Regions from separate parts of the Rhizobium sp. PAMB 3174 genome, predicted to be linked through region 3. Evidence: predicted binding sites of a transcription regulator. Region 3 holds the regulator's gene; each other region holds the start of a gene.
What was found. The regulator PhoB, encoded in region 3, activates phosphate uptake and scavenging genes when phosphate is short. The targets are predictions, from matches to a motif close to TGTCATNNANCTGTCAT.

Region 1: a site for PhoB is predicted at 5,442-5,458, ahead of ACU5AY_RS04075 (DUF1045 domain-containing protein). Genes of this name have one in related genera too.
Region 2: a site for PhoB is predicted at 4,731-4,747, ahead of ACU5AY_RS10125 (esterase-like activity of phytase family protein). Genes of this name have one in related genera too.

Annotation. Positions count from the first base shown of each region.
Region 1 is NZ_CM128608.1:859,070-867,219, forward strand. It holds gene ACU5AY_RS04055 (cytochrome b/b6 domain-containing protein) at 1-42, shown strand, start outside; gene ACU5AY_RS04060 (response regulator) at 225-3,527, shown strand; gene mnmD (tRNA (5-methylaminomethyl-2-thiouridine)(34)-methyltransferase MnmD) at 3,516-4,244, opposite strand; gene ACU5AY_RS04070 (NAD(P)/FAD-dependent oxidoreductase) at 4,243-5,421, shown strand; gene ACU5AY_RS04075 (DUF1045 domain-containing protein) at 5,538-6,245, shown strand; gene puuE (allantoinase PuuE) at 6,327-7,250, shown strand; gene uraD (2-oxo-4-hydroxy-4-carboxy-5-ureidoimidazoline decarboxylase) at 7,253-7,747, shown strand; gene alc (allantoicase) at 7,747-8,150, shown strand, end outside.
Region 2 is NZ_CM128608.1:2,125,262-2,133,411, reverse strand. It holds gene lon (endopeptidase La) at 1-1,775, shown strand, start outside; gene hupB (DNA-binding protein HupB) at 1,991-2,263, shown strand; gene ACU5AY_RS10140 (hypothetical protein) at 2,351-2,854, opposite strand; gene ACU5AY_RS10135 (GNAT family N-acetyltransferase) at 2,979-3,407, shown strand; FMN riboswitch at 3,518-3,667, shown strand; gene ACU5AY_RS10130 (DMT family transporter) at 3,767-4,660, shown strand; gene ACU5AY_RS10125 (esterase-like activity of phytase family protein) at 4,799-7,000, shown strand; gene ACU5AY_RS10120 (aldo/keto reductase) at 7,062-8,048, opposite strand.
Region 3 is NZ_CM128608.1:3,026,886-3,035,035, forward strand. It holds gene argF (ornithine carbamoyltransferase) at 1-675, opposite strand, end outside; gene ACU5AY_RS14540 (acetylornithine transaminase) at 705-1,904, opposite strand; gene ACU5AY_RS14545 (GcrA family cell cycle regulator) at 2,306-2,839, shown strand; gene phoB (phosphate regulon transcriptional regulator PhoB) at 2,986-3,669, opposite strand; gene phoU (phosphate signaling complex protein PhoU) at 3,696-4,415, opposite strand; gene pstB (phosphate ABC transporter ATP-binding protein PstB) at 4,463-5,266, opposite strand; gene pstA (phosphate ABC transporter permease PstA) at 5,263-6,105, opposite strand; gene pstC (phosphate ABC transporter permease subunit PstC) at 6,109-7,062, opposite strand; gene pstS (phosphate ABC transporter substrate-binding protein PstS) at 7,167-8,150, opposite strand, start outside.

The DNA of each region.
Region 1 (8,150 bases), 2.0 Mb from region 3:
CTCGTTCGGGCCATGATCACCGGGCGCAAGCGGCCGCAATAACAAAACAGACCGCTTGATCGATGCCAGGACCGCAACGCTCCCCGCCCGAGCGGCCCTGGCATTCTCATTCCGATAGCCTGCTTTCCAATTTGTGGCTTCCCGGACTTATGGTTAACGAATTGTTCAAGGGAAATCGGGTATTCCTGTTGTCGACCTGACTTAGTGCAACCGGGAGTTTTCATTTGACCGAGGCCGGGGCCGACTTGGTTCTTTTGGCATGTGAGCGTATCCGCGCTCACGAACTTCCCGCCTACGTAAAGGATGGGAAGCTTCGCTTTTCTGCGGTCAATGATGCCTTTGCACGTCTCTTCGGGCTTACTGCCGACAGTTTCGAAGGCCGTCTTGCAAGCGACCTCGGCATAGCCGGCGTGACCGGCGAGCTGGAAGAACGAGAGCGGCGCGCGCTTGTCTTCGGCTCGGAAGAAACCGCCGCCTGGTTCGATGCGTCCGGCAATACGCGTCATTCCGTGCTGATCGAGCGGTTCATTTCAGACAGCGGCCAGTTCCACGTCGTCGGCCTCTTCGAAGAGCAGACGGAGGTGCCTTCCGCAGGGCCTGCAGCCGCCACGGACGCTTCCGGTCCAGGCGCCGGCACTCCCGGGAAGCCGCCTGATCACGGACTGGCGCCTGCCGGCGATCAACATTCCTTCGGGCAGGACCTTTTCAAGGAACTCCTCGACAAGCTGCCGGTCGCCACCTTCGTTCGCGGGCGGGATCATCGGCTGATTGCCGCAAACCGGCATTATGCCCGTATCGTCGGCATGCCCGAAGACAAGCTCATCGGCACGACGCAACCGGATATCTTCGGCCCGGTCGGCCTCGAATACCAGGCTGCCGACGAGGTGGTTCTGGAGACCGGATCGACGGCCGAATTCCAGCAGACGGCGCTCCTGCCGGATGGCGAGGAGCATGTGCTTCTTTGCCGTATTACGAGGGTTTCCACCGCCGGGGCGGGATCATTTCTCGTCGGCACCATCACCGACGTCACCGAACTGAAGCAGCGCGAAGCGCAGCTGATTGCCGAACGGGCAAAAACCGAGTCCCTGCGCGGGGATCTGGAACGGCTGGTGTCAGCGATGCCGGTCGGCGTCGTAATGATGTCGAGCGACTTCGTCGTGGAATACGTCAACCAGGAGGCGCGCAATATCTGGGGCTGGCCCGATGATGCCGTCATAGAAGGCATGGGCTTTTCCGAAGTCGTCGAGCTGACGCGGCAGGGCGGGATGGCGCCCGTGAAGACCGAGGCGCTGGACGAATATGTCGACAGGCGAAGGACCGAGCTTGCCGACAACAGTTTCGACAAGCCGCAGGAAGTGGAATACGAAAACGGCAAGTTCGTCGTCGTTTCCAATCGCCACCTGAGCGACGGACGCCTGCTGATGATCTACACCGACGTGACCACCATCCGGTCGCGGGAGATGGAGATCGATCAGGTGCAGGAACAGCTTTCCCGCCTTGGCCGGTTCATCTCCGATGCGACCCGGGTCATGTCGCAGGGGCTGCTGCTGATCGAGGACGGACGCATTCTGCTGTCGAACGATGCGCTGCCGGCCATGCTGGAACTGCCGCCGGAAGTGCTGATGCCCGGCGCTGCCTGGGCGGACCTCATTTCGCATTGCGCGGCCCGTGGCGACTTTGAGGGCGAACTTGCTGACCCGTCGGCCGAATGGGACAATTTTCTCCTGAATGATCAGGCGTTTTCCGCCGGTTTCCTGGCCGCCGGCAAGACCTGGGTGCATATGGAGGCCTCGCCCAACGGTCTCGGCCAGTGGACCATCGTGCTCACCGACATGACCGAGATGAAGCAGCGCGAGGAAGAGCTGAAGGTCGCGCTCGCCCGCAGCGAAGCCGCCGACCGGGCGAAATCGGACTTTCTCGCTGTCGTCAGCCACGAAATCCGCACCCCGATGAACGGTGTTCTGGGAATGGCCGAACTGCTGGCCAAGACCGATCCCGATCCGCGGCAGAAGACGTTCATCGACGTGATGGTCAAATCGGGCAAGGCGCTGATGACGATCATCAACGATATCCTGGATTTCTCGACGCTCGAAGCCGGTCAGCTGCGGCTTGTCAGCCAGCATTTCGACCCGCTCGAGGCAGTCGAGGACGTCGCGACGCTGATGTCGGCCGCGGCCTTCGAAAAGGACCTCGAGATATTCCTGTCGAGCGACGACAGTCTGCCGAGCACGCTTGTCGGCGATGCGGGCCGCCTGCGGCAGATCCTCACCAATATCGTCAGCAATGCTATCCGCTTTACCGAGGCCGGTCATGTGCTGATCGACCTTGCCTCACGCACTGACAAGGACGATCCGTCGTGCGTCACGCTGGTCCTGACGGTTCGCGACAGCGGCATCGGCATCGAGGCGGACAAGCTTCCGACGATTTTCGACAAGTTCCACCAGCTCGAGGCGGGCAACAGCGCACGCTACGAAGGCATCGGGCTGGGACTGTCGGTGACGGCAACGCTGGTCGAGCTGTTCGGTGGCACGATTTCGGTCGAAAGCGAGCCGGGTGTCGGCAGCGCCTTCACCGTCGAGTTGCCCTTTGCCGTGGCGTCGCATCGCGAGCGGGTCTGGGCGCTCCCTGTCGATCTCGGCGGCAGCAGCGTGCTGGTGATCCATTCGAATCCGATCGGGCGCGAGCTGCTCAGCGCGAAACTCTCCGACTGGGGCTGCGAAGCCGTTGTGGCGGAAGACGCCGGCATGGCGATGCAGATCCTCAAGGCGGCACTCGAAGCAGGTGTGAAGCCGGCGGCAATCATCGTCGACGAACGGCTCGACGACATGAAGGGGACTGCCGCCGTCGGCATCATCCACCGCGAGATCTGCCCGCACATACCGGCCGTTCTGTTGTCTTCGCTGGACGCGGCCGAGCGCGGCCAGCCCAAGACCGGGACGATCGCGGATACCTATGTCGTGAAGCCCGTTCGCTTTGGCATTCTGCGCAGCACGCTGATCGAGGTCTTGCGCACCGCTGCGCGCATGGACGGTCAACGCCGCGACACATTCCTCCCGGTACCACCTGTGGACGGGAGAGCCCGGCCCCGGCCGGCGGTCGGGAAGACGGATGCACAGCGGATCGATGTACTGGTCGCCGAGGACAACGAGGTCAACCGGATATTCTTCTCGCAGATCCTTCTCGAGGCGGGCTTGCGGTTCAAGATGGTCGAGAATGGCGCCGATGCGGTGGCGAGCTGGGAGGCGCTCTCTCCGTCCCTGATCCTGATGGACGTCTCCATGCCGGTGATGGACGGGTTCGAAGCCGCCAGGATGATCCGCGAACTGGAGCAGGAGCGATGCGACGGCGCGCATGTGCCGATCATCGGCGTCACCGCCCATGCGCTCGAACGGGAGCGCGAGGTCTGCCTGCACGCGGGCATGGATGATCACATGGCCAAGCCGATCGTGCCTTCGGTCCTGCTCGACAAGATCCACGCGCTCTTGAGCGATGTGGAAGGGGCGGGGGCGGGGCAGTCACGCCCCTGAGGGCGCGGCCTTCGTTCCAAACAGCATTTCGCGTTTGCCCGCAAATCCCGGCCGACGCATGACCTCGAAGCCGGCGGCTCCGAGATTGCGGCGGACGAAACCTGCCGCTGCATAAGTGGCAAATGTGCCGCCCGGCGCCGTCTTCGCACAGACCGTGGCCATCAGTTCCGGCGACCACATGTCCGGGTTGCGGGAGGGGGCAAAGCCGTCGAGATACCAGGCATCGAAAGGCATGTGCACGGCCGGAACAGTGTCTGCCGCCGGGCCGCAGAAGATCGTCAGCGTCGTGCGGCTGTCGAGTTCGAGCGTGAGGATGCCTTCTGGCGCGTCGGGCCAGAGCGATGTCAGGCCCTGCCGTTCGGCATCGATCTCCGGCCAGTGGGCGAGCGCCCTGTCGATCTCCTCGCGCTGCATGGGATAGAGCTCGAACGAGGTGAAGTGCAGATGACCATCCGCTGTTCGTGACTGTTTCCATTGCCGCCAGGTTTCGCAGAGGTTGAGACCGGTGCCGAACCCCAGTTCGCCGATGCGGAAGTCAGCGCCTGCCTGCCATCTCGCCGGCAGGCCGTTGCCGTCCATGAACACATAAGCGCATTCCAGCCGTCCGTCCGTCTGGCAATAAAAGTGGTCGCCAAAGGCGGTCGAATAGGGCATATCGCCCTCGCGCCATTCTAGCCTGTTGCCGGAGGCGCTGTCGTTCGAAATTGGATCCGTCATGAGCCAAGCCGATAATACCGCGTTTGCAAGCGGTCAATCGTCCGCCGGTCTTTTGATCGTCGGCGGCGGCATCATGGGGCTTTGGGCGGCTCTAAAGGCGATGCAGTCGGGCCTCGATGTCTTGCTCGCCGATGCGGGCCGTTTGGGCGGGGGCACAAGCAACGGCTTTCTCGGCGCACTGATGTCGCATCAACCCGACCGCTGGAACGCCAAGAAGCAGTTTCAGTTCGATGCGCTCGTTGCGCTTGAAGACGAGGTCGCGGCGCTGGAAGAGATGACCGGGCTTTCGACCGGATACCGCCGCTGCGGCCGTCTTCTGCCGCTGACCCACGAGCAGAACCGGGAGCGCGCCTTCGGTCATTCCGAGGATGCGCGGCTGAACTGGCAAGTCCCGGGCGAAGATTATGTCTGGCAGGTGCTGGAGCAGTCGCCATTTGCGGCGTGGCCTCATGCCGAAGCCGCGCCCTTTGGCGTGGTGCTCGACACGTTTGCGGCCCGCGTGTCGCCGCGCGCATTGACGGCGGCGCTGATTGCCGCTCTCCGGCAGTCGGGCCGGGCGCGGCTTATGGAGAACGCGGCGGTCACGTCCATCGATGCGAAGGCGGGGGTCGCCTGCGTCGGCGGGAACGACATCCGTTTCGGGCACTGCCTGATTGCCGCCGGCGTTGGCTCCTTCCCGCTCGCCGAAACCATGGCGCCGACGGCAAAGCCGATCGGCAAGCCGGTCAAGGGGCAGGCCGCACTGTTGAAGGCGGAGATCGATCCGGCGCTGCCGGTCATCTTTCACGACGGCGTCTATGTCGTGCCGCATGAGAATGGGCTGGTTGCTGTCGGCAGCACCAGCGAGGAGGAGTTCGACCAGCCGTTCGCCACCGATGGTCTGCTGGAGGATTTGCTGGAGCGGGCGAGAGCCCTTGCGCCATGCCTTGGCGAAGCGCCGCTTGTCGAACGCTGGGCGGGGCTCAGGCCGAAGGCGATCGGCCGCGATCCGATGGCCGGCCGACACCCGGCATTCGAAAACGTTTCCTTTCTGACCGGTGGCTTCAAGGTCAGTTTCGGGATCGCCCACCGGCTTGCCGAAGCAGTCGTCGGCGAGATCGCCGGCAGGCCGTCCGGCATCGTCCTGCCGGAGAGCTTCGTCGCTGAACGGCACTTTGTCCTGGCCGGCAAGATTTGAGCGCAATTCCGCCTTCTCCCCGTCGTCAATCTGTTACGCAAATCACCTAAACCGGCGCAAACAGCATCGGAATGACCGATGCCGACGGATTTCATCCTTCTTTCGGGATGTGCGACATGCGCTATTCTATCGCCTTCACACCGCCGCCGCGCCATGTGCTTTCTGAGGCGGCGGCCTTGTGGCTCGGCCGCGACGCTTTCGCGGGCCACCTGTACGAACCGCACGGCATCGGTGGCCTCGGCATCCATGAGATTGCCTTTCACACCGCGCTGCCGCGCCGGGCGGGTTTCCATGCCATGCTGCAGGCGCCGTTCCGGCTGAAGGATGACGCCAATCCGGCGTCTCTCCTGAAGCACATGATGACATTTGCCGGCGGTCGCCAGCCGTTCCTGCTGCCACCGCTCGAGGTCGCGCGGGTCGGGCAGGGGCTCGGGCTGATCGCTTCGACCTATCCCTATGAAATGCACGAGCTCGCCTGTTCCGTCATCCACGAGTTCGATGCCTACCGGGCACCGCTCAGCGACGTCGAGATCGAGCGGCGCAATCCGGACGTTCTGAACGCAACCGAGTTCGCCAATCTCCACCGCTGGGGCCATCCGCATGTGATGGACGAATACCGCTTTCACATGATGCTGACGGGCGCGCTCAATGCGTCCGAGCTGGAGCGCTTCGAGCGGGCGTTGAAGCGCTTCTTCGCGCCGGCGCTCGAAATGCCGCTGGAAGTGGCCAATCTGGCGCTGATGATCGAGGAGGAGCAAGGGGCTCCCTTCCATGTGCATTCGCTGCACCCGCTTGGGCCCGTGTCGCAGAAAAAGAGGGCGTAGAACGCGCCGCTTTTTGCCTTGGCGCCCTCGACAATCCAATCGCACCTGATAATTTTTGACCGAATGGAAAAAGGTGCGTCGATGGACATAGACAATTATCCCCGCGATCTTATCGGCTACGGCCGTCAAACCCCCGACCCGAAATGGCCGGGCGATGCGCGGATCGCGGTGCAGTTCGTGGTCAATTACGAAGAAGGGGGCGAAAGCTCCATACTGGACGGTGATCCGGCGTCGGAATCGCTCCTGTCGGAAATCGTCGGCGCGCAACCCTGGCCGGGTCAGCGCAATCTCAACATGGAATCGATCTACGAATACGGATCGCGCGCCGGCTTCTGGCGTCTGCATCGCATGTTCACCAGCCTGAATGTTCCGGTTACCGTCTACGGCGTCACGCTTGCCATGGCGCGCAATCCGGAAGCGGTTGCGGCCATGAAGGAAGCCGGCTGGGAGATCGCCAGCCACGGCTATCGCTGGCTCGAATACAAGGATTTTCCGATCGAGAAGGAGCGCGAGCACATTCTCGAGGCTGTGCGGCTGCACAAGGAACTGACCGGCTCGCACCCGCTCGGCATGTATCAGGGCAAGCCGTCCGACAATACGCTGAAGCTTGTCATGGAGGAGGGTGGCTTCCTCTATTCGAGCGACTCCTATGCCGACGATCTGCCCTACTGGGTGCCGGGTCACGATGGCAAGCCGTTCCTCATCATTCCCTATACGCTTGAGACGAACGACATGCGGTTTGCGACGCCGCAGGGCTTCAACGCCGGCGACCAGTTCTTCAACTACCTGAAGGACGCCTTCGACGTGCTCTACCAGGAGGGCAAGGAGGGGCAGGCGAAGATGATGAATGTCGGCCTGCATTGCCGCCTCGTCGGCCGTCCGGGCCGCGCCGCCGCGCTGAAGCGTTTTGTCGAATACGTGCTTTCCCATGACAAGGTGTGGATCCCGAAGCGGATCGAGATCGCCCGCCACTGGCATGAGCACCACAAGCCGCAGATCATGTGACCATGGACAGACAGGATTTCGTAGCCCGCTTTGGCGGCATATTCGAGCATTCGCCATGGGTCGCGGAGCGGGCCTATGATGCCGGGGTCACCGAACCGCTGTCGGCGAGCAGTGTTCACGCGGCGCTCTGTTCGGCGTTCCGCGCGGCAAGCGGGGAGGAGAGGCTGGAGGTTCTTCGCGCCCATCCCGATCTTGCCGGCAAGCTCGCCATCGCCGGCAAGCTGACCGAAGACAGCCGCAAGGAACAGGCCGGCGCCGGCCTCGATCAGCTGACGGCCGAGGAGCATGCGCGGTTCACCGAACTCAACCTGGCCTATGTGGCAAAGTTCGGATTCCCCTTTATTATTGCCGTGAAAGGCCTATACAAGGACGCCATTCTGGCCGCGTTCGAGACACGCATCCACCATGAGCGCGAGGAGGAGCTGGTGACAGCCTGCGCGCAGGTGGAGAAGATCGCCCGGCTGAGGCTGGACGCTATATTTTCGGAGAATTCCTGATGACTGAAGTAAGTGAGGTCCTGCTGCCCGATTTCGCGGCGGGTGCCGTCAATCTCGCCTCGGCCCGTCTCGGCGCCAAGGGCATTTTCGTGACCGACGATTTCTTCGCACCGGTCGACCGCATGCTGTCCGATGATCCGGCCGTGTGGAAGGCCGATGCCTATGACGACAACGGCAAATGGATGGACGGCTGGGAAAGCCGGCGCAAGCGCACGCCCGGCCATGACTTTGCGATCATCCGGCTTGCCATGCCGGGAAAGATCTTCGGTTTCGATGTCGATACCCGCTACTTCACCGGCAATTACGCGCCCGCGGTCTCGATCGAGGCGGCCTTCGTCGAGAGCGGCGATCCGACGGATGCGACCGCGTGGACCGAAGTGCTCGCCAAGTCGACGCTCGGCGC
Region 2 (8,150 bases), 900 kb from region 3:
GCTCGCGCGTCAAGCGTCAGATGGAGAAGACCCAGCGCGAGTACTATCTCAACGAGCAGATGAAGGCGATCCAGAAGGAACTGGGCGACGCCGAGGACGGCCGTGACGAGATGGCCGAACTGGAAGAGCGCATCAAGAAGACGAAGCTTTCCAAGGAGGGCCGCGAAAAGGCGGACGCCGAACTGAAGAAGCTGCGCCAGATGAGCCCGATGTCGGCCGAAGCCACCGTCGTGCGCAATTACCTCGACTGGCTGCTGGGCCTGCCCTGGGGCAAGAAGTCGAAGATCAAGACGGACCTCAACCTCGCCGAAAAGGTGCTGGAAGAGGATCACTTCGGTCTCGACAAGGTCAAGGAACGCATCGTCGAATATCTCGCCGTGCAGGCCCGCGCCTCGAAGATCAAGGGTCCGATCCTGTGCCTCGTCGGTCCTCCGGGCGTCGGCAAGACCTCGCTCGCCAAGTCGATCGCCAAGGCGACCGGCCGTGAGTACATCCGCATGGCGCTCGGCGGCGTTCGCGATGAAGCCGAAATCCGTGGCCACCGCCGCACCTATATCGGCTCGATGCCCGGCAAGGTCATCCAGTCGATGAAGAAGGCGAAGAAGGCCAACCCGCTCTTCCTGCTCGACGAAATCGACAAGATGGGCATGGATTTCCGTGGCGATCCGTCGTCGGCGCTGCTTGAGGTGCTCGATCCGGAGCAGAACTCGACCTTCATGGACCACTACCTGGAAGTCGAGTACGACCTGTCGAACGTGATGTTCATCACCACGGCCAACACGCTCAACATTCCGGGTCCGCTGATGGACCGCATGGAGATCATCCGGATCGCCGGCTACACGGAAGACGAAAAGGCCGAGATCGCCAAGCGGCACCTGCTGCCGAAGGCCATCCGCGAGCATGCGCTGCAGCCGAAGGAATTCTCGGTCAGCGACGACGCGCTGATGGCGGTCATTCGTCAGTACACCCGCGAAGCCGGTGTGCGGTCCTTCGAGCGTGAGCTGATGAAGCTCGCCCGCAAGGCCGTGACCGAGATCATCAAGGGCAAGGTCACCAGCGTCAACGTGACGGCCGACAACATCCATGACTACCTCGGCGTGCCGCGGTTCCGTCATGGTGAAGCCGAGCGCGAGGATCAGGTCGGTGTCGTCACCGGTCTCGCGTGGACGGAAGTCGGCGGTGAATTGCTGACGATCGAAGGCGTGATGATGCCGGGTGGCAAGGGCCGCATGACGGTGACCGGCAACCTGAAGGAAGTGATGAAGGAATCGATTTCGGCGGCGGCATCCTATGTCCGCTCGCGGGCGATCGATTTCGGCATCGAGCCGCCGCGCTTCGACAAGGCGGATATCCACGTCCATGTTCCGGAGGGTGCTACCCCGAAGGACGGCCCGTCGGCAGGCGTCGCAATGGCAACGGCCATCGTGTCGATCATGACCGGCGTGCCGGTGTCCAAGGACGTTGCGATGACCGGTGAAATCACGCTCCGCGGTCGGGTTCTGCCGATCGGCGGCCTGAAGGAAAAGCTGCTCGCGGCTCTTCGCGGCGGCATCAAGAAGGTTCTCATTCCAGAAGAAAACGCCAAGGATCTGGCCGACATTCCGGACAATGTGAAGAACAACATGGAGATCATTCCGGTCTCGCGTATGGGCGAAGTGCTCGAGCACGCGCTCGTTCGCAAGCTCGAGCCGATCGAATGGGAGCCGCCGGTGGAAGTGCCTGCAATCGCAGGCAAGGACGCTGCCGACGATTCGGCCGGCACGATCGCGCACTGAGCGCGGCGCGGTCAGCTCGTGACCGCTCTGTGACCGAAGTGATACATTTTACCGAAAGGCCGGCATTTATGCCGGCCTTTTTTGTGAAATACGAACGAAAAACGCTTGCTTTTCCCTGCGTAGCAAGGCTTTTGGCTTGCAGCAGGCGATAGCTCCCCTATGCTCTCGCCGAGCTTGATAATGAGTCGTTTCATACCAATGAAAGGGGTGGAAACATGAACAAGAATGAACTCGTGTCCGCAGTTGCAGAAAAGGCCGGTCTGACCAAGGCAGATGCAGCTTCCGCAGTCGACGCGCTCTTCGAAACCGTTCAGGCTGAACTCAAGAACGGTGGCGACATCCGTCTCGCCGGCTTCGGCAGCTTCACCGTTTCGCATCGTGCAGCCTCCAAGGGCCGCAACCCGTCCACGGGCGCTGAAGTCGATATCCCGGCTCGCAACGTTCCGAAGTTCACGGCCGGCAAGGGCCTGAAGGACGCCGTCAACTAATTCATGTTGACGTCTTTCCCGGCACCTCGCTGGGAAACAGGAATTGAGTTTCAAACCCGGTGCAGTAATGCACCGGGTTTTCCTGTTTCAGAGGCCCATCGCCGCATAGGTGGCAAACACGACGATGGCGATGGCGAGGATTGCGGCGCCGCCCATAAGTCGCCAGTCGATATGGACGTCCGTTTTCGTTTCGGCATCTGTATGGGGCAAGCGGGTGAGCGAGGCGGTAAGGGCGATGAGCGGCAGCGACAGGATCGCTCCGGCAGTCTCCAGGATGAGGAGCAGGCGGGGCATCGGATCGTCGGAGACCGGGAATATGCCTCCAAGGTCCAGCACATACACGGCAAAATAGCCGGTGCCCGCGAGCAATGCGGGAACGAGCGCCCAGCGCCGTCCGGAAAACAGGAAGAAGGCGAGGGCGTAGCTGCCCATGCCCAGAATGGTGAGGAAGGCATTGAAGCTCGCCAGGATCGTCGGCGAGATGCTTGCGAAGCTCCTGACTTCGATAGGCCCGCCGGGGATCATGACGGTGAGATTGATCGCGGAGATGAGCAGCAGGACTGCGGCAAGACGCATTGGTGTTTTAGTCATTGGAAATCGGTCCCTCATGTCAATTTCTGATAGCCAGCGGCAATGCGTTCGATGACCGAGTGGGGGTATACAACTTCAACGCGACGATGTCAGTGACCTGCTCATGGAGGGAAGGCCTCGGATCGTGATAGAGATTCTTGCCCTGGGTCGATCTGATAACGGAGATGCCGCATTGGAATACAGGATTGATCCGTTCCCATCGGTTGAAGCGCTGACCGTTTTGTGGCGGGAGGCATGGGGGCAGGAGCCGTCGGCCTCCATGTCCGATGTATTGAAACGGGGCCTCGGTCATGTGGGTGCATATGAAGGCGATACCATCGTCGGCTTTGTCAATGTTGCCTGGGATGGTGGCATCCATGCGTTCATACTGGACACTTGCGTTCTTCCCGCGTTTCGCAGGCAGGGCGTGGCGAGCCGGCTTGTGAAAGAGGCTATCGCCCTTGCCGGAAGTCGTGGGGCTCGATGGCTGCATGTGGATTTTGAACCGCATCTTGAGGAGTTTTATCATCGCTGCGGGTTCAGGCCGACGAAAGCGGGCTTGATTGGCCTTTAGTCCGGCAGGCTCCGGCCACTCTCGAAATCGGAGCGCATCCGGGTGATGCACCGTCAACAATCCGGAAACGCCCGCGCTCTTGCCCGGTGCGTCGGGATATCCTATCTGTGGGCTGTTCTCAGGGCGGGGTGAAAGTCCCCACCGGCGGTAACGGGTTCGTCCCCAAGCCCGCGAGCGCCGTTGGATGTGTATCCGGCGGGTCAGCAGATCCGGTGTGATTCCGGAGCCGACGGTCATAGTCCGGATGGAAGAGAATGAGAGAGACGGTCGCAATCCGGGCGGGTTTCCTGCGCGGGCTTGAAGCCGTTTCAACCTCATGCGTCCTGATTTGTGTTGGTCTCTTTTGGAGAAGCAAAGACATGAATCAGAGCTCCCTAGCGCTCAACCCGTCCCGCCCGGTGGCGGCCGCGATCCTGATGGTCGCAGCCGGTGTCGCCTTTGCGGGTATCAATACCGCCACCCAATGGGTGACGATGCGGCTCGGCTTTCCGCCGGCCGCCGCAGCCTTCTGGCAATATGCGTTTGCCTCCGTGCTGTCCGTGCCGGTCATCTGGCGGCTCGGCCTCGGCGCCATGCGCACGGCCCGGCCGTGGCATCACCTTCTGCGCGTCGTGCTCTCGGCGCTCGGCGTCGAGGCCTGGGTCGTCGGCCTTGCCTCCGTGCCGATCGGCCAGGCGATCGCGCTCGTCATGACCTCGCCCTTCTTCATCATCCTCGGCGCCCGCTTCTTCCTCGGCGAGCGGGTGGGGGCGGTGCGCTGGCTGGCGACCGCGACCGGCTTCACCGGCGCGATGATCATCCTGCAGCCCTGGTCGGAAGCCTTCACGCCGGCGGCACTCCTGCCGATCATCGCGGCGCTGCTTTGGGGCGGCGCTTCGCTGATCACCAAGAACCTGACGGCCTATGAGAAGCCCGAGACGATCACCATCTGGCTTCTCGTCCTGCTGACGCCGGTCAACGGCGTTCTGGCGGCCGGCGCCGGTTTTGCCGTGCCGACCGGCCTGGCGCTTGGACTTCTGGTGCTGATGGGCGTCCTGACGGCCGCCGCACAGTATCTCCTGACCAGGGCTTACCGCGCTGCCGACGCGGCCTACGTGCAGCCGTTCGACGATCTCAAGCTGCCGCTCAACGTGCTCGCCGGCTGGGTCGTCTTCGGCTACGCGCCGACCGTCTCCTTCTGGATCGGCGCGGTGCTGATCCTCGGGGCCTCGCTGTTCATCATGCACAACGAGCGGCGGCGCCGGCCAGCCTGACCTTCGAAAACCCGGCTTTTGCTGGGTTTTCTTTGGTCTCTGTGCAAAATCGTCGCATATGAGCCCCCGCTGTCATGCGCCTGTCATGCAGCATGCGCACAACCGCCTGGTTCCAATTCGAGGAGACAGGGGGTCCCCATGACGAAGACATTTTCCCGCGCGGCACTGACCGCAGCATTGCTGGCATCCACCGCCGCAGCCGCATTCGCCGAACCCGTGTTCAACCGCATCGCAGCCTTCCCGGTCGCGGCAAACCTGCCGGCCGACAAGGACGCCAAGACGCCGACCTCGTCGGAAATCATCACCGCCACGGAAGACGGCAACACGCTTGTCTATTCCGATAGCCCGCTCGGTGCAGTCGGTTTCGTCGACATCACCGATCCGAAGGCGCCGAAGCCGCTCGGCGCCGTCATGGCCGATGGCGAGCCGACCTCGGTCGCCGCCCGTTTCGGCAAGGTCTTCGCCGCGGTCAACACCTCCGAGGACTACGTCAAGACCAGCGGCAAGCTTTTGACCATCGACGTCAAGAGCCGCGCCATCGAGGCCTCCTGCGATCTCGGCGGCCAGCCGGACTCGATCGCGATCGCGCCGGATGGCTCCTTTGCCGCCATTGCCATCGAGAACGAGCGCAATGAAGAACTGAACGACGGCAAGCTGCCGCAAATGCCGGCCGGCTATCTCGTTACCATTCCCTTCAAGGATGGCGCTGCCGATTGCGCCGGCCTGAAGAAGATCGACGTCACCGGTCTTGCCGAGATCGCACCGGAAGATCCGGAGCCGGAATTCGTCGACATCAACGGCAAGGGCCAGATCGCCCTGACGCTGCAGGAAAACAACCACATCGTCATCGTCGACGGCAAGACCGGCGAAGTTACCTCGCACTTCACCGCCGGTGCGGTCGATATCGATGGTGTTGACATCGAGAAGGACGGCAAGCTCGACTTCACCGGTTCGCTGAAGGGCGTCAAGCGCGAGCCCGACTCGATCCAGTGGCTGGATGACAATCGCGTTGTCGTCGCCAATGAGGGCGACTACGAAGGCGGTTCGCGCGGCTTCACCATCTTCGACACGGCCGGCAAGGTCCTCTACGAGTCCGGCCCGAGCCTTGAGCGCGAGATCGCCAAGCTCGGCATGTTCCCTGACAAGCGCGCCGGCAAGAAGGGCGTCGAGCTGGAAGGCCTGGAGGTCGCGAAATTCGGCGACCAGCAGTACATCTTCGTCATGTCCGAGCGCGCTTCCGTCGTCGGCATCTACAAGGATACCGGCGCCGAGCCGGAACTGATGCAGATCGTGCCGTCGGGCGTGGCTCCGGAAGGCATCATCGCCGTTCCGCAGCGCAATCTGGTCGCCACGGCCAACGAGGCCGACCTGGTCGAGGATGGCGGCGCCCGCTCGCATGTCATGCTCTACGAGCTTGGCGAAGGCGAGAAGGCATTCCCGGAAATCGTCTCGGCCAACGACAAGGACGGCAATCCGCTCGGTTTCGGGGCCCTGTCGAGCCTGGCCGCGGATACCACGACCCCCGGCAAGCTCTATGCCACCAATGACAGCTTCTATTCGGCGCAGCCGTCGATCTTCGTCATCGACGCGACGCAGAAGCCCGCGGTCATCACGGACGCCATCCGCATCACCAAGGACGGCGCGCCGATGGAGCACCGCGACATGGAAGGCCTGACGCTCGACGGCAAGGGCGGCTTCTGGATCGCCAACGAAGGCAATCCGGAAAAGGACGTGCCGCATCAGATCTTCCACGCCGGCGCCGATGGTGCCGTTGATCAGGTAATCGACATTCCGGAATCTCTGAACGCCAATCAGGTGCGCTTCGGCTTCGAAGGCATCACCAAGGTCGGCGAAGGCGACGGCGAGACGCTGTGGATGGCCATGCAGCGCGAATGGAAGGATGACGAGAAGGGCTTCGTCAAGCTCGTCTCCTACAAGCCGTCCTCGAAGGAATGGGGCGCCGTGCGCTACCCGCTCGACAAGGGTGAAGCCGGATGGGTTGGCCTGTCCGAAATTACCGCCAATGGCGACTATGCCTATATCGTCGAGCGCGATAACCAGATCGGCGAAGCTGCCAAGCTGAAGAAGATCTACAAGGTCGCGCTTTCCGAGCTTAAGCCGGCGCCGCTCGGCGGCGAGCTGCCGACGGTCAAGAAGGAACTGGCCCACGACCTGCTGCCGGACATGCTGGCCGCGACCCACGGCTATGCCGTCGACAAGATCGAAGGCTTCACCATCGACGCCTCGGGACAGGCCTATGCCGTGACCGACAATGACGGCGTCGACGACTCCTCCGGCGAAACCCTGTTCTGGGCCGTCAATCTGAACAAGACCAACTGATCTCATATCAGGATCATGTAACGAGAGGCCCGGCAGCGATGCCGGGCCTCTTTGACGTTTCCTACCAGCGCTGGTGAACGTGCGAGGCGATCAGTCGGGCATAGACGTCCTCGGCGGCCTTCATCACGTCGGCGGAAAGTGCCGAGAGCTCGGCGGCTGCCGCGTTCGACTTCGCTTGCGCGGCGTTGCGCGCGCCCGGAATGACGACGGTGACGGCATCATGCATCAGGATCCATTTCAGCGCGAAGGCGGCCATGCTTGCACCTTCCGGCACCAGCTTGCGGATCTCCTCGACCGCCTGCAGGCCGGTTTCGAACGGCACGCCGGCAAAGGTCTCTCCGACATCGAAGGCCTCGCCATTGCGGTTGAAGTTGCGGTGATCCTCGGCGTCGAATTTTGTCTCGGCGGTGATCTTGCCGGAGAGCAGGCCGCTTGCCAGCGGCACGCGGGCGATCACGGCGACGTTCTTCTTCCGTGCTTCGTCGAAGAACAGGCCCGCCGGGCGCTGGCGGAACATGTTGAAGATGATCTGGACGCTGACGACGCCCGGATACTCGATGGCCTTCAGCGCTTCCTCGACCTTTTCAACGCTGACGCCGTAATCGCCGACCTTGCCGGCCGCCTTCAGCTCGTCGAGCGCGGCGAACGTCTCGGGGCGATAGAAAACCTCGGTCGGCGGGCAGTGGAGCTGCACGAGATCGAGGCGTTCGACGCCGAGATTGGCAAGGCTGCGGTCGACGAAGGCTTCAAGGTTCTTCTTGTTGTAACCGTCGGCGACATGCGGGTTCAGCCGCCGTCCGGCCTTGGTGGCGACCATGGGCCGCTCGCCGCCGCGCGCCTTCAGCACCTCGGCAATGATCTTTTCCGACCGGCCGTCGCCGTAGACGTCGGCCGTATCGATGAAGGTCACGCCGTTGTCGAGCGCAGCGTTCAGCGCGTCGCGGCCGTCGGTCTCGCTGACATCGCCCCAGCTGCCGCCGATCTGCCAGGCGCCGAAGCCGATTTCCGAAACAGTGAATGTCGTCCGACCGAATGGGCGGTAATGCATGACTATCCTCCTTGTCTGCGTTGGATGCGGCATAGCAGCGGCCTGAAGGCCGCACAAGTTCGCCGGCTCCTGGGTGAATATGGTGGAGGACGGGCCGATGAC
Region 3 (8,150 bases):
CCAGGTGTCGGTGACGACGCAGTCGGCGCCCGACACGGCCTTCTCGGCGTCGTGGCAGAGCATGATTTCGGCGCCTTCGTTGCGCGCCCAGTTCAGGAACTTGTCGTGCGGTTCGGAGCCCAGCGGCACGGCCATGTTCATGCGGTAGCCGAAGCGGGCAGCACCTTCCACGAAGGAATGCAGCACGTTGTTGCCGTCGCCGGTCCAGGCGATGGTCTTGCCGGCGACCGGCCCCTTGTGCTCCTCGAAGGTGAGCAGGTCGGCCATGATCTGGCAGGGATGCGTGTCGTCCGTCAGGCCGTTGATCACCGGCACCGTCGCATGCTCGGCAAGCTCGAGCAGGCGCTTGTGGTCGGTGGTGCGGATCATGATGGCGTCGACATAGCGCGACAGTACCTTTGCCGTGTCGCCGATCGTCTCGGCGCGGCCGAGCTGCATTTCGGTTCCCGACAGGAAGAGCGTCTCGCCGCCGAGCTGGCGCATGCCGACATCGAAGGAGACGCGCGTGCGGGTGGACGGCTTCTCGAAGATCATCGCCAGCATCTTGCCGGCAAGCGGCTTGTCAGCCGTTCCGTCCTTCGTCGCCACCTTGCGCGTGCGTGCGTCGTTCAGAATACCCCTGAGTTCCTCCGAGGAGACCGCGGAAAGATCGAGAAAATGCTTGGGAGCTGCCATGATAACCTGTCAGAATTCGCTTGGCCGCCTCAGGCGGACTTCTTGATATGAGCGGAATGAAGCGCCTCGGCGGCACGCTCGATGCGCGCCAGTCCTTCGCGGGCTTCTTCCGCGCTGACGATAAGCGGCGGCAGCAGGCGCACGACATTGTCGCCCGCAAGCACGCCGAGAACATGCTGCTCGCGCATTGCGGCAAGCAGCTCCGCGGACGGGATCTTTGCCTTGATGCCAAGCATCAGGCCTTCGCCGCGGAAATCCTCGATGACATCGGGATAGCGATCCTTCAGGGAAGCGAGCCCCTGGCGGAAGACGAGTGCCACGTCGCGCACATGTTCCAGGAAGCCATCGGCGAGGATGACGTCCAGGACGGCATTGCCGACGGCCATGGCCAGCGGGTTGCCGCCATAGGTCGAGCCATGCGTGCCAGCGACCATGCCCGAAGCGGCTTCCGCCGTCGCAAGGCAGGCGCCGAACGGAAAGCCGCCGCCGATACCCTTGGCGATCGCCATGATGTCCGGCGTGATGCCGGCCCACTCATAGGCGAAGAGCTTGCCGGTGCGGCCGACGCCGGTCTGCACCTCGTCGAAAATCAGCAGCAGGTCGTGCTCGTCGCAAATAGCACGCAAAGCCTGCAGGAATTCCTTGGACGCCGGACGGACACCGCCCTCGCCCTGCACGGGCTCGACGAGGATGGCCGCGGTCGCGTCCGTGATCGCAGCCTTGACGGCATCGAGGTCACCGAACGGCACCTGGTCGAAGCCGGGCGCCTTCGGGCCAAAACCTTCGAGATATTTCGCGTTGCCGCCGGCCGCGATCGTGCCGAGCGTACGGCCATGGAACGCGCCCTCGAAGGTGATGATGTGGAACTTGTCCGGATGCCCGTTGGCATACTGGTAGCGCCGGGCCGTCTTGATGGCGCATTCCAGCGCTTCGGCGCCCGAATTGGTGAAGAACACCTTTTCGGCAAAGGTCGCAGCGGAGAGGCGCGCGGCCATCTTTTCCTGGCCGGGGTTCTCGTAGACGTTCGACAGGTGCCAGACCTTGCCGGCCTGCGTCGTCAGCGCCTCGACCAGATGCGGATGCGCATGGCCAAGCGAATTCACGGCAACGCCGGCGGCGAAGTCGATGTAGCGCTGGCCGTCCTCGGTGACGAGCCAAATCCCCTCGCCTCGCTCGAAGCGCAGAGGTGCTCTTGCATAGGTATCGTAGAGCGGACCGTTCTGAGCCATGGCGCTGACCTTTCCTGGGCTTTGTTGGCTGGGCACAAATAAAAAAGACCGCCTTTTGGGCGGTTGCCGCACTATCATCATATAGGTCGCCGATGTCAACAAATCACCTGTAAAATCAGGCGATCGCGGCGGCCGCATCAAATTCGAAGGATGGCCTCGCATCCATCGCCAGGCAAAAAAGTGAAAAGAAGCAAGTTGGGGAAAACTGCGAAATCGAATCACGATGATTCCGGCGACTCTTGTCACGGAGTCAGGCTGGCACTAGGTTAAACGTGCATTAAGAATTTGCGCTTGGCGGAAAAAAGTCACCCGGCAGTACAAGAGGCGTACTCCGTCCCGGAGGAATTCGGGACACGGTGAAGGATTCTGCCATGCATTGGACTGCAGGCGGAGAAGACCCAATGAATTGGACAGACGAACGCGTTGAAAAGCTTAAGAAATTGTGGGCGGATGGGCTGAGCGCCAGCCAGATCGCCGCACAACTCGGTGGCGTCAGCCGCAATGCCGTCATCGGCAAGGTTCACCGTCTCAATCTTCCCGGACGCGCCAAGTCCGGCGGCGCATCCTCGGCTGCGCGCACGGTCAAGAGAGCCGTCACCGCCCCGAAGGCTCCGAACTACGCGGCCCGCGTCACGACCCGCTCCGTCACCCGTACGGCCGGCGCCACGGCTCTGAAGGAAGAAGTCGAGATCAACGCGATCCAGGAACTCCGATACGTTCCTGCGTCGAACGTCGTCGTGCCGATCTCCCGCCGCCTGGCCCTGACCGAACTGACCGAGCGCACCTGCAAGTGGCCGGTCGGCGATCCGCTGCAGGACGACTTCCACTTCTGCGGCTGCGAGTCCCCGGACACGTCGCCCTACTGCAACTATCACGCCCGCCTCGCCTATCAGCCGACCAGCAGCGACCGTCGTCGCGCGGCGGCCGCGAACTGATAGCTGCAGCGTCAATCGACTGACCATGATGAACGGGCCTTCGGGGCCCGTTTTTCGTTTCCGTATCCGCACTTTAGGCCAAATGAAAAACCCCGCCGACAATGGGCGGGGTTCTCAAAAACTCCGAGGTACGGACTGGCCGAAGCTCAGACTTCCATCGAGTAGCCGGCGCCGCGAACGGTGCGGATGACGTCCTGCATGTTGGAGAAGTTCAGCGCCTTGCGCAGACGTCCGACGTGCACGTCGACCGTACGCTCGTCGACATAAATGTCATGGCCCCAGACCCCATCCAGCAGCTGCGAGCGCGAAAACACGCGGCCCGGAGAGGCCATCAGGAACTCCAGAAGCCGGAACTCGGTCGGGCCGAGGCGGACCTCACGACTCTTGCGGTGGACGCGATGCGTCTCGCGGTCGAGCTCGATGTCGCCGCAGCGAAGGACGGCGGAGAGAACTTCCGGATGCGCGCGCCGCAGCATTGCGCGGACGCGAGCCATCAGTTCAGGCATCGAGAACGGCTTGACGACATAGTCGTCGGCGCCGGTCGAAAGGCCGCGAACCCGCTCGCTCTCCTCGCCACGTGCCGTCAGCATGATGATCGGCAGGCGCTCCGTTTCCGGGCGCATGCGCAGGCGACGGCAAAGCTCGATGCCGGGAACGCCCGGCAGCATCCAGTCGAGAAGCAGAAGGTCGGGCACGCGCTCCTTGAGGCGGATTTCCGCCTCGTCGCCGCGCATGATCGCCTCGACCTCGTAGCCCTCGGATTCCAGATTGTAGCGAAGAAGCTCGCTCAGAGCTTCCTCGTCTTCAACAACCGCTATTTTCGGGACCATTCACGGTTCTCCAACTTATCGAGCCGTCACTCGGACGTCACGCCCATGGTGGACGTGTTGTCGTCCTTCGGACGCTCGCCTTCCGGCTGGCTGCCGGTCGTCATGTAGTAGATCGTTTCGGCGATGTTCGTCGCGTGATCGCCAATGCGCTCGATGTTCTTGGCGCAGAAGAGAAGATGCGTGCAGGTGGTGATGTTGCGCGGATCTTCCATCATGTAGGTCAAGAGTTCGCGAAACAGCGAGGTGTGGATGGCATCGATCTCCTCGTCGCGGTCGCGGATCGACTTGGCCTTCTCCGCCGAGCGGCTGGTATAGACGTCAAGCACTTCCTTGAGCTGCACCGAGGCAAGCTCGGACAGATGCTCGAGGCCCCGGGCGAGCTTGCGCGGCACACCCGTGCCCTGCACGGCGATGACGCGCTTGCCGATGTTCTTGGCCAGGTCGCCGACGCGTTCGAGGTCGGCCGCGATGCGGATCGAACCCATGATTTCGCGCAGGTCTGCCGCAACCGGCTGACGACGGGCGATGGTGACGACGGCGGCGTCGCCGATTTCGCGCTCGCCAACGTCGAGGACGACGTCGTCGGAGATCAGCTTCTGGGCAAGCGCCAGGTCGCCGGTGACCAGCGCCTGCACGGATTCGCTGACCATCTGCTCGGCGAGACCACCCATTTCGGAGATCCGGCGCTGCAGGAACTTCAATTCATCGTCGTAGGCCGACATGAGATGCTGTTGTGTCGAGGGCATTTTGGTGTTCCCTGATATCTTGAGGCAGGCTTCAGCGCGGCTGCGGCTCAGCCGAAGCGACCGGTGACGTAGTCCTGCGTGCGGCTTTCCTTCGGAGACGTGAAGATCTTCGCGGTCTCGTCGAATTCAACCAGCTCGCCGAGATACATGAAGGCGGTCTGGCGCGAAACGCGGGCAGCCTGCTGCATGTTGTGCGTGACGATGACGATGGTGTAGTCGGCGCGCAGCTCGTCGATCAGTTCCTCGATCTTGGCGGTCGAGAGCGGGTCGAGAGCGGAGGCCGGTTCGTCGAGCAGGATGATCTCCGGCTTGACGGCAACGGTGCGGGCGATGCAGAGGCGCTGCTGCTGGCCGCCGGACAGGCTGAGGCCGCTGGCATGCAGCTTGTCCTTCACCTCGTTCCACAGGGCGGCGCGGGTCAGGGCAGCTTCCACCCGTTCGTCCATCTCGCTCTTATTGAGATTCTCGTACAGGCGGATGCCGAAGGAGATGTTCTCGTAGATCGACATCGGGAACGGGGTCGGCTTCTGGAACACCATGCCGACCTTGGTGCGCAGCAGGTTCAGGTCCTTCGACTTGTCGAGAATGTTCTCGCCGTCGATCAGCACCTCGCCCTCGGCGCGCTGCTTCGGATAAAGCTCGTAGATCCGGTTCAGGACACGCAGCAGGGTCGACTTGCCACAGCCCGACGGACCGATGAAGGCCGTGACGCTGCGCTCCGGCAGAGACAGGCTGATGTCCTTCAGGGCCTTGCTGTTGCCATAGTAGAAGTTGAGATTCTTGATCTCGATCTTCGTCTTTTCGGCGGCCTTCTGTGGGGCGACTTTGTCTAGGGAAAGCATCTGGCTCATCTGTCCTCTCTGCGTCCGGTCAGGCTACGGGAAATTACGCTCAAACCCAAGACGGTCATGGTTATGATCAATGCGCCGGTCCAGGCCAATTGCTGCCATTCTTCATAGGGGCTGAGGGCAAACTGGAAGATCGTCACCGGCAGGCTCGCCATCGGAGCATTGAGGTTGGAACTCCAGAACTGGTTGTTGAGCGCGGTAAATAGAAGCGGCGCCGTTTCGCCGGAGATGCGGGCGACGGCGAGCAGGATGCCCGTGACGATGCCCGACGAGGCGGCGCGGTAGGCGACCGAGCGGATGACGATCCAGCGCGGTGCGCCGATCGCCGTGCCGGCTTCACGCAGCGCGTTCGGCACGAGGCTCAGCATGTCCTCCGTCGTGCGCAGCACCACCGGGATGACCAGCACGGCGAGCGCGAAGGATCCGGCCAGCGCCGAGAAGTGGCCCATCGGGCGCACCACGATCTCGTAGATGAACAGGCCGACGACAATGGACGGTGCCGACAGCAGGATGTCGTTGATGAAGCGCACGACCATGGTCAGCTTGCTGAAGCGGCCGTACTCGGCCATGTAGGTGCCGGCCAGGATGCCGATCGGCGTGCCGACGAACATCGCGATGATGGTCACGATCAGGCTGCCGACGATGGCGTTCAGAAGACCGCCCTCCTCACCCGGAGGCGGAGTCATTTCGGTGAAGACCTGCAGGTTCAGACCGGCGGCGCCCTTGTAGACCAGCGCGCCGAGAATGAGCGCAAGCCAGATGATGCCGATGCCGGCGGCGACGACGCAGAGCGTCATCATCACGGTATTCTTGATCTTGCGACGGGGATAGATCGAGGACATCGGTCAGGCTCCCTTCTTGCTCTCGATGCGCATCAGCATGTAGCGCGCGATGGCAAGGATGATGAAGGTAATGATGAAGAGGATAAGGCCGAGAGCGATCAGCGAGGACGTGTACATTTCGCCATCCGCTTCGGTGAATTCGTTGGCGATCGTCGCCGAAATGGTCGTGCCCGGTGCGAAGAGCGAGGCGCTGATGCGGTGGGCGTTGCCGATGACGAAGGTGACGGCCATGGTTTCGCCCAGAGCGCGGCCGAGGCCGAGCATGACGCCGCCCATGATGCCAACGCGGGTATAGGGAACGACGACGTTCTTCATCACTTCCCAGGTGGTGCAGCCGATGCCGTAGGCGGATTCCTTCAGCACCGAGGGCACCGTGTCGAACACATCCTTGGTGATCGACGAGATGAACGGCAGGACCATGATCGCCAGGATCAGCGAGGAGGTCAGCAGGCCGATGCCGTAGGGCGGGCCGGCGAAAAGGCTGGAGAGGATCGGCACGTCGTGGAAAAGATCGATTACAAAGGGCTGAACCTTCGTCTGGATGAACGGTGCGAAAACGAACAGGCCCCAGATACCGTAGATGATCGACGGAATGCCGGCGAGTAGCTCGATGGCGATGCCGATCGGGCGGCGCAGCGGACGCGGGCAGAGCTCGGTCAGGAAGATGGCGATGCCAATGCCGATCGGCACGGCGATCAGGATGGCGATCGCGGAAGTGACGATCGTGCCGTAGATCGGAGCAGCGGCGCCGAAGTTTTCCTTCACCGGGTTCCAGCTTTCGGTGACAAGGAAGGAGAAGCCGAACTTGGAAAGAGCGTCCCACGATCCGATGAACAGCGAGGCCGCAACACCACCGAGAAGAAGGAGGACGATGACAGCGGATGCGCGGGAAACGGCATGGAAAACCGCATCGGTCAGAGCGAAGCGCCGGACGACCTTTTCGCGGCGACCTGCCATTTGTTGATCTGTGACTGCTGCCATCGACATGCGGCTATTCCCCTTCGCAGGCCTGGAACCGAAAGAAGAAGAGGGGCGAGAACTCGCCCCTCTTCATTCATGCATTACATTGCGGAGTAGAGCGGCTTGCCGTCAGAACCGACGACGTCCTTGGCCCACATTTCCTCAACGCTCTTGACGACGCTTTCCGGCATCGCGACGTAGTCGAGTTCGTCGGCCATCTTGCCGCCGTTCTTGTAGGACCAGTCGAAGAACTTCAGAGCCGAACCGGTCGCAGCAGCGTCTTCCGGCTGCTTGTAGACGAGGATCCAGGTAGCAGCCGTCATCGGCCAGGATTCAGCGCCCGGCTGGTTGGCGAGGATGACGCCGTAGCCCGGCTGCGAGTTCCAGTCAGCGTTGGCGGCAGCAGCAGCGAAGGCTTCAGCCGTCGGAGCAACCTTCTTGCCGTCCTTGTTGAGCATGTCGGCATAGGTCATCTTGTTCTGCTTGGCGTAAGCATACTCGACGTAGCCGATGGAGCCCGAGGTCTGCGCAACGTTGTTGGCAACGCCTTCGTTACCCTTGGCGCCGATGCCGACCGGCCATTCTACAGCCTTGTCCACGCCGATCTTTTCCTTCCAGTCGGCGGAAACGTCAGCGAGGTAGTAGGTGAAGTTGTAGGTGGTGCCCGAACCGTCCGAACGGTGAACGACGGCGATCGCCTGCGACGGCAGGGTGACGTCCGGGTTCAGCTTCTTGATGGCTTCGTCGTCCCAGGAGGTGATTTCACCCATGAAGATCTTGGCGAGGGTTTCGCCGTCGAGAACCAGATCGCCCGGCTTGAGGCCTTCAACGTTGACGACCGGGACGATACCGCCCATGACCATCGGGAACTGTGCGAGACCGATTTCGTTGAGCTCATCACCGGAAAGCGGAGCGTCGGAAGCACCGAAGGTGACGGTCTTCGCCTTGATCTGCTTGATACCGCCGCCGGAACCGATCGACTGGTAGTTCAGGCCGATGCCGGTTTCCTTCTTGTAGGCGTCAGCCCACTTTGCGTAGATCGGGTAAGGGAAGGTAGCGCCAGCGCCGGAGATGTCGGCAGCCTG